One region of the Pseudomonas triticicola genome, then DNA from elsewhere that is predicted to be linked to it. Evidence: predicted binding sites of a transcription regulator. Region 1 holds the regulator's gene; the other holds the start of a gene.

Region 1 (4,488 bases):
CAACGCCGCGTACCTGTGAGCCTGACCATGTTTAGCAAAAAGTTTCGCAATTTTCTGCTGTTCGGCGGCATCGCGGCGATTTTCGCTGCGGTCGGCTATTGGAACATCAGCCCGGAACGCTTCCTCGACAAGCCACCGGTTTCGGCTGCCGAGAATCCGATCGACTGGTACGCGACCAACACGCATACCATTCAGTACCTGCCCGACGGCAAGGTGCAGTACGAGATGACTTCCGACAAGGCCGAGCACGTCAAGGCTACCGATGTCACCCTGGTGACCAAGCCTGATTTGAACATGTACCGCGGCACCGACTTCCCGTGGCATGTGACCAGTGAGCGCGGCGAGGTGAATTCGGGCGGTACCGAAGTGGAATTGATCGACTCGGTACGCGTACAGCGCACCGACGAGAAACAGCGCGGCACCCTGATCACCAGCACCCGCATGACCGTGTTCCCGCAGCAAGAATATGCGCAGACCGCGCAACCCGTTAGAATCGAGGGCGCTGGCGGCGTATCGACTGGCGTCGGAATGAAAGCGTACCTGAAGGACAGCAGGATACACCTGCAATCGAACGTAAGAGGACAGTATGAGGCTCGTTAAAACCCTCCCTATTTTGCTCAGTCTGGGCGCAGCACTGGGAAGCGCGAGCGCCTGGTCCCTGCCGAACGATCAGCAGCAGCCTATCCGCATTCAGGCCGACGACGCCCAACTGGACGACAAGAATGGCATCGCCACCTATAAAGGTGACGTGATCATTACCCAGGGCTCGATGATCGTTAAAGGCAACACCGTGACCATGACGCGCGCGCCCAATGGCGACATCGACGTGGTGACCTCGGTGGGCAACCTGGCTTACTTCGAGCAGTTGCAGACCCAAGGCGACGCCAACCCGGTCAAGGGCTACGGCGTGACGATTCAATACCACGCCCAGCAGAACCGGGTGGTGCTGATCGACAAGGCCAAGGTTATCGACAAGGATAACAACGTCACCCAGGGCGAAAAAATCGTCTACGACACCGTGAAGAAACTGGCCAGCGCCGGTCGCGCCACGGGCAGCAAGGTCACCGAATCGCGTCCGCGCATCGACATGGTGATCCAGCCGAAGAAGAAAACCGAAGAGAAATCCCAGTAATGGCAACTCTGAAAGCTCAGCACCTGGCCAAGGCCTATAAAAGCCGCCAGGTCGTGCGTGACGTCAGCCTGTCGATCGACAGCGGGCAGATCGTCGGCTTGCTCGGCCCGAACGGCGCCGGCAAGACTACGTGCTTCTACATGATCGTTGGCCTGGTGCAGGCAGATCAGGGCCGTGTGCTGATCGATGATCTGGACGTCAGCCACCAGCCGATGCACGGCCGCGCCAAGGCTGGTATCGGCTATCTGCCGCAAGAAGCGTCGATCTTCCGCAAACTGTCGGTCGCCGACAACATCATGGCGATCCTCGAGACTCGCCCGGAGCTCGACAAGGCCGGTCGTCGCAAGGAGCTGGAAAGCCTGCTGCAGGAGTTTCACATCAGCCACATCCGCGACAACCTCGGCATGAGCCTGTCCGGTGGTGAGCGCCGCCGGGTGGAAATCGCTCGTGCCCTGGCCACTGCGCCGAAATTCATCTTGCTCGACGAACCGTTCGCCGGTGTCGACCCGATCTCGGTCGGCGACATCAAGCAGATCATCCATCACCTCAAGGCCAAGGGCATCGGTGTGCTGATCACCGACCACAACGTCCGTGAAACCCTGGATATCTGCGAAACCGCTTACATCGTCAACGACGGTCAACTGATCGCTGAAGGCGATGCCGAGACCATCCTGGCCAACGATCTGGTCAAGGAAGTGTATCTGGGTCACGAGTTCCGCCTGTAAGCGCGACAGCGCTGTATCGATTCAAGGCGCATTTATCCGCTTTAATTGTTACAGCGCTCTAGGCAAACACTTCAGTTTCAGGCATATAATTTGCTTAAGTTTGGCGCTTCGGCGCCCTGTAGTGGATGGCGCAAAGCGCCGGCGAATAAGGTGTTAAGCCCCTGCCATGAAACCATCGCTAGTCTTGAGAATGGGCCAGCAGCTGACGATGACACCGCAGCTGCAACAGGCCATCCGCCTGCTCCAATTGTCGACCCTGGACCTGCAACAGGAGATCCAGGAGGCTCTGGAATCCAATCCGATGCTCGAGCGCCAGGAAGAAGGCGACGACTTCGACAACGCCGATCCTCTGGCCGACAACGCCGAACAGAAGCCCGCCGAAATCCAGGAACCCTCCTACCAGGAAACCGCCCCGACGGTGGATAACCTCGAGGATGGCGAATGGAACGAGCGCATCCCCAACGAACTGCCAGTGGATACCGCCTGGGAAGACGTCTACCAGACCAGCGCCAGCAGCCTGCCCAGCAGCGATGACGATGAGTGGGATTTCACCACCCGCACGTCCGCCGGCGAGAGCCTGCAAAGTCATCTGCTCTGGCAACTGAACCTGGCGCCGATGTCCGACACCGATCGCCTGATCGCCGTGACCCTGATCGACTGCATCAACAATCAGGGCTATCTGGACGAAACACTCGAAGAAATTCTTGAAGCGTTCGATCCTGAACTGGACATCGAGCTCGACGAGATCGAAGCCGTCCTGCATCGCATCCAGCAATTCGAGCCCGCCGGGATCGGCGCCCGCAACCTCAGCGAATGCCTGCAGCTGCAATTGCGCCAGCTGCCCGCGAAGACGCAGTGGCTGACCGAGGCCAAACGGCTGGTCGCCGATTACATCGACCTGCTCGGCAGCCGCGATTACAGCCAGTTGATGCGCCGCATGAAGCTCAAGGAAGACGAACTGCGCCAGGTCATCGAACTGGTGCAGAGTCTCAATCCGCGTCCAGGCTCGCAGATCGAGTCGACCGAAGCCGAGTACGTCATTCCCGATGTGATCGTGCGCAAGGACAACGAGCGCTGGCTGGTCGAGCTGAACCAGGAGTCGGTGCCACGCCTGCGTGTCAACGCCCAGTACGCCGGTTTTGTGAAACGTGCCGACACCAGCGCCGACAACACTTTCATGCGCAACCAGTTGCAGGAAGCCCGCTGGTTCATCAAGAGCTTGCAGAGCCGCAACGAAACCCTGATGAAAGTGGCCACGCAGATCGTCGAACATCAGCGCGGCTTCCTCGAATACGGCGACGAAGCGATGAAGCCGTTGGTATTGCATGACATCGCCGAAGCGGTGGGCATGCACGAATCGACGATTTCCCGAGTGACCACACAAAAATTCATGCATACCCCGCGCGGTATTTATGAGCTGAAATACTTTTTCTCCAGCCACGTCAGTACCTCCGAAGGCGGCGAATGCTCGTCCACGGCGATCCGCGCGATCATCAAAAAACTGGTCGCTGCGGAAAATCAGAAAAAGCCGTTGAGTGACAGCAAGATCGCTGGTTTACTGGAGGCACAAGGCATTCAGGTGGCTCGCCGCACCGTCGCCAAGTACCGCGAATCCCTCGGAATCGCGCCTTCGAGCGAACGCAAGCGGTTGATGTAAGCCACGTTACAGCGTTCCAGTGGCAGGCTTTTCGGCCTGCCGCTTTATGCACTGGCAACGAAGGAGAAGCTGTATGCAAGTCAACATCAGTGGACACCAACTGGAAGTGACCCAACCTCTGCGTTCCTACATCGAGGAAAAACTCCAGCGACTGGAGCGACATTTCGACAAGATCACCAACGTGCAAGTCACGATGTGCGTCGAAAAGCTGAAGCAGAAGATCGAAGCCACCTTGCATATCCCCGGCAGCGAAGTGGTCGCCAACGCAGAAGATACCGACATGTACGCTGCGATCGACTCACTCACCGACAAGCTGGATCGCCAACTCAAAAAGCATAAGGAAAAGACCCAGAGCCTCCTCCAGGGCGCGACCGGTCGTTAACACCCCTATCCCATGATCCGACTTGAAACCATCCTGACCCCCGGCCGTTCCCAAGTGAACGCGCCGGGCGGCAGCAAGAAAAAAGCCCTCGAACAGATTGCCAACCTGATCCACCGCGAAGTGCCGGATCTGGCGATGCAGGATGTCTTCGAGGCGCTGATCGCCCGTGAAAAACTCGGTTCCACCGGTTTTGGTAACGGCATCGCCATTCCCCACTGCCGCCTCAAGAGCTGCACGGCGCCGATCAGCGCCCTGCTGCACCTCGAAGCCCCGATCGATTTCGACGCCATCGACGGCGCTCCGGTAGACCTGCTGTTCGTGCTGCTGGTCCCGGAAGCCGCGACCGATGCGCATCTGGAGTTGCTGCGCCAGATCGCCAGCATGCTCGACCGCAAGGAAGTTCGTGAAAAACTGCGCAGCGCCGCGAGCAACGAAGCCTTGTACCAGGTTGTACTGGACGAGCAGAACGGGCACTAATCATGCGTTTGATCATTGTCAGTGGCCGTTCGGGCTCGGGTAAAAGTACCGCCCTGAATGTCCTTGAGGACAACGGCTACTACTGCATCGACAATTTGCCGGCCGGTTTGCTGCC
Region 2 (4,488 bases), 640 kb from region 1:
CGTTGAGCTCGTTGCGCTCCAGGGTGCCGGATTGACGCAGGAGTTTGTCTACCAGGGTGGTTTTACCGTGGTCAACGTGGGCAATGATGGCGATGTTGCGTAGATTTTCGATCACTTGTGTATCTCGATCAGAGGATTCGGTTTGCTGACAAGTCATGGCAGCGATTAGCAGTAGTGTCCGGCATGGCCGTTACAGCTTGACGGCGGTGTCGGGGGGCCGGTGACGCAGGCCACAGGCAAACAGCCCCGGGCACTTAGCTCGGTCGATAAACGCGCACATTGGCATGCCCCTCACTGAGCAAATGGTGGGCATGCAGGCGACTCATCACGCCTTTGTCGCAATACAGCAGGTACTGGCGAGTAGGGTCCAGTTCCTTGAAACGTGCGTTCACTGCATAGAACGGCATCGTCTGTACCTCTATGCCGGCGAGTTCCAGCGGGTCATCCTCGGCGGCATCCGGGTGGCGGATGTCGATGACGATCTGACCGGCCAGCGCTTCGCTGACTTCTTCAATCTGCAAATCCTGGCCCAATTCGTCGATCACCCGATCGATCGGCACCAGTTTGGCGTTGGCGAGCGCACGCTCGAGTACCGCCATGTCGAATTCTTTCTCTTCGTGCTCAACCCGGCCCCGCTTGGCGGCGGTCTTGGGGTTGACCGAAATCACGCCGCAGTATTCCGGCATGTGCCGGGCGAAATCGGCGGTGCCGATCTCGTTGGCGGTGTCGATGATGTCCTGCTTGTGCGCGACGATCAGCGGCCGCAGCACCAGCTTGTCGGTCACGCAGTCGATCACCGACAGGTTCGGCAGCGTCTGGCTCGACACCTGGGAGATCGCTTCACCGGTCACCAGTGCATCGATGTGCAGGCGTTCGGCGATCTCGGACGAGGCGCGCAACATCATACGCTTCAAAACCACGCCCATATGACTGTTATCGACTTTGCCGAGAATTTCGCCCAGCACTTCCTCGAACGGCACACTGACAAATAGCACGCGTTGCGAGCTGCCGTACTTCTTCCAGATGAAGTGCGCGACTTCCATCACGCCCAATTCGTGGGCACGCCCGCCGAGATTGAAGAAGCAGAAGTGCGCCATCAGGCCGCGACGCATGATCTGATAAGCCGCCACGGTCGAATCGAAGCCGCCGGACATCAATACCAGCGTTTGCTCCAACGCGCCGAGCGGATAGCCGCCGATGCCGTTGTGCTGGCTGTGAATCACGAACAACCGTTTGTCGCGAACTTCGATACGGACTTCGATTTGCGGCGCTTTAAGGTCGATTCCGGCCGCACCGCACTCGCGACGCAGCTTGCTGCCAACGTATTTTTCCACGTCCATCGAGCTGAACGCATGCTTGCCTGCGCGCTTGCAGCGGACCGAGAAAATCTTCCCGGCCAGCGCATCGCCGTAGTGCTGTTTGCACTTCTCGGTGATGTCGTCGAAGTCGCCCAGCGGGTACTCGTCGATCTGCAGAAAGTGCGCGATACCCGGCATGCAGGTCAGGCGCTCGCCCATCTCTTTCAAGGCTTTGGGGTCGGTAACGCGGGTTTCCAGCTCGAGATTGTCCCACACGCCGTTCACCACCACGGCCGGGTCCAGGTCACGGAGCACGGTGCGGATGTTCTTGGCCAACTGGCGGATGAATTTCGTCCGGACAGGTCGGCTTTTGATGGTGATCTCGGGGAAGACTTTTACGATAAGTTTCATGAAAACAGCGCGCGAACGGCCAGCCGAAAAAGGGGGGCGCGGATTATAGCGGAAATTGCTCAAGGTTTAACCAGTTAATGTGCAGAAGGTTTTGCGCGCACCAAAACAGGTCATTTATGGAGTTAAGCGCAACATTACGGGGCGGGATTTGTCGATTCAGTAGCCTGCGCACCTTAATAAGCGTGAATTTGGGGCAAAAAACCCATGCTGGGGCACTGGCATGCAATTTGCTCCCTTGTGAGGCAGGTTGCCTTGGCAGAGTATTCGCGCCGGCATCACCATTATTAAGGGCATCCACTACCCGCCCTAATTCACCCGGAGGACACTATGTCGAAGTCGGTTCAACTCATCAAAGATCATGACGTCAAGTGGATTGATCTGCGCTTCACGGACACCAAAGGCACTCAGCACCACGTGACCATGCCGGCTCGCGATGCGCTGGATGACGACTTCTTCGAAGTCGGCAAGATGTTCGACGGCTCCTCCATCTCCGGCTGGAAAGGCATCGAAGCCTCCGACATGATCCTGATGCCGGTCGACGAAACTGCCGTACTCGATCCGTTCACCGAAGACCCAACCCTGATTCTGGTGTGCGACATCATCGAGCCTTCGAGCATGCAGGGCTACGATCGCGACCCACGTGCGATCGCCAAGCGCGCCGAAGAGCACCTGAAAGCCACCGGTATCGGTGACACCGTATTCGCCGGTCCAGAGCCTGAGTTCTTCATCTTTGACTCGGTGAAATTCAAGTCGGACATCTCCGGCTCGATGTTCAAGATCTACTCCGAGCAAGGTTCGTGGATGTCCGACCAGGACATCGAAGGCGGCAACAAGGGTCACCGTCCAGGCGTGAAAGGCGGCTACTTCCCGGTTCCACCGTTCGACCACGACCACGAAATCCGTACCGCCATGTGCAACGCACTGGAAGAGATGGGTCAGTCGGTTGAAGTTCACCACCACGAAGTGGCGACTGCCGGCCAGAACGAAATCGGCGTCAAGTTCAACACCCTGGTGAAGAAAGCTGACGAAGTTCAGACCCTGAAATACGTTGTGCACAACGTTGCCGACGCTTACGGCCGCACCGCGACCTTCATGCCGAAGCCACTGTACGGCGACAACGGTTCGGGCATGCACGTACACATGTCGATCTGGAAAGACGGCAAGAACACCTTCGCAGGTGAAGGCTATGCCGGCCTGTCCGATACCGCTCTGTACTTCATCGGCGGCATCATCAAGCACGGTAAGGCGCTGAACGGCTTCACCAACCCGGCGACCAACTCCTACAAGCGTCTGGTGCCAGGCTTCGAAGCGCCGGTAATGCTGGCCTACTCGGCGCGCAACCGTTCCGCCTCGATCCGTATTCCATACGTGTCGAGCCCGAAAGCCCGCCGTATCGAAGCACGCTTCCCGGATCCGGCTGCCAACCCGTACCTGGCCTTCGCAGCACTGCTGATGGCCGGTCTGGACGGCATCCAGAACAAGATCCACCCAGGCGATGCTGCCGACAAAAACCTGTACGACCTGCCGCCTGAAGAGGCGAAAGAGATTCCACAGGTTTGCGGCAGCCTGAAAGAAGCCCTGGAAGAGCTGGACAAGGGCCGCGCCTTCCTGACCAAGGGCGGCGTGTTCTCCGACGACTTCATCGACGCTTACATCGCGCTGAAATCGGAAGAAGAAATCAAGGTTCGCACCTTCGTACACCCACTGGAATATGAGCTGTACTACAGCTGCTGATCCGGTAGCGCTGCGTAAAGTGGCGTGACACAAGAGGCCTCCTTCGGGAGGCCTTTTTTATTGCCCGGCGCAGCGCATTTTCCGTGTGGGAGCGAGCCCGCTCGCGAAAGCGGTGTGTCATTGAAGATGATGGTGACTGACGCGACGCCTTCGCGAGCAGGCTCGCTCCCACAGGGGATCTGTGGTGTCTGAATGATCTTTGGATGTGTCGCCAGTTGGGCCAACCGCCCCTCCTGTCCTATGCTGCTACCCATCGCTTCCAACCCCGGTCGATTTCATGGGTCGCACGTTTCTCTACATTCTGCTGCTGATCGCCCTGCCCGCCGCCGCGCAGATCTACAAGTACACCGACGCCAACGGCAACACGGCGTACAGCAATCAGCCGCCGGACGGCGTGCAGGCGCAACCGGTCGAGTTGCCACCGCTCAATCGGGTCGAGCCGCAAGCACCGAGTGCGCCGCAGGCACCCACCGCAGAACAACCGCAGCCACCGCGCAACGCCTATGAAATCCTTGAGCTCGCCGGTCTGCCCACTGACGAGGCGCTGCGCGCCAATAACGGCACCTTCACGGTCAATGTTCTGCTCAAGCCGCGCCTGCAACCGCCGCATCAATTAAGGCTGCTGCTCGACGACCAGCCCTATGGCCAGCCGAGCAACGTGCCGGTTCTGCAACTGGTGAATATCGATCGCGGCGAGCATCGCCTGGCCGTGCAAGTGATCGATGGCCAGACTGTCATCCAGCAGAGCCCGCCAGCCGTCTTCACCGTGCAACGGGTGCATACACCATGATCCGCGCGGGGCTGGCACTCATCCTGGCGCTGATGGCGCTGCCCGCCTCGGCGGAGGTCTTTACCTACATCGACGCGCAGGGCAACCGCGTCTACACCGACCAGCCGCGCGCCAACGCCAAGCGAGTGCCGATCGCGACGAGCAATCGCATGGCTGTCCCTGCCAGCACCGCAGCGCCGATCACCACAGCGAAAAAGTCCGCCGAACCAGCGCCCTTTCACTACGACATGCTGCGCATTCTGATCCCGGAGCCTG

The links. Region 1 encodes sigma-54, which starts transcription at its own class of promoters, with help from an activator protein. Its sites were predicted from a motif close to ANTGGCATNNANNTTGCTNT; they were not measured.
Region 2: glnA (type I glutamate--ammonia ligase) is a predicted target of sigma-54. The motif match lies at 1,924-1,943, and genes of this name have one in related genera.

The regions. Positions count from the first base shown of each region.
Region 1 covers NZ_JAHSTX010000001.1:3,599,505-3,603,992, forward strand. The annotation lists gene KVG85_RS16080 (KdsC family phosphatase) at 1-19, shown strand, start outside; gene lptC (LPS export ABC transporter periplasmic protein LptC) at 28-600, shown strand; gene lptA (lipopolysaccharide transport periplasmic protein LptA) at 587-1,132, shown strand; gene lptB (LPS export ABC transporter ATP-binding protein) at 1,132-1,857, shown strand; gene KVG85_RS16100 (RNA polymerase factor sigma-54) at 2,024-3,514, shown strand; gene hpf (ribosome hibernation-promoting factor, HPF/YfiA family) at 3,588-3,896, shown strand; gene ptsN (PTS IIA-like nitrogen regulatory protein PtsN) at 3,909-4,373, shown strand; gene rapZ (RNase adapter RapZ) at 4,376-4,488, shown strand, end outside.
Region 2 covers NZ_JAHSTX010000001.1:4,235,190-4,239,677, forward strand. The annotation lists gene typA (translational GTPase TypA) at 1-115, opposite strand, end outside; gene thiI (tRNA uracil 4-sulfurtransferase ThiI) at 255-1,709, opposite strand; gene glnA (type I glutamate--ammonia ligase) at 2,037-3,443, shown strand; gene KVG85_RS18640 (DUF4124 domain-containing protein) at 3,721-4,233, shown strand; gene KVG85_RS18645 (DUF4124 domain-containing protein) at 4,230-4,488, shown strand, end outside.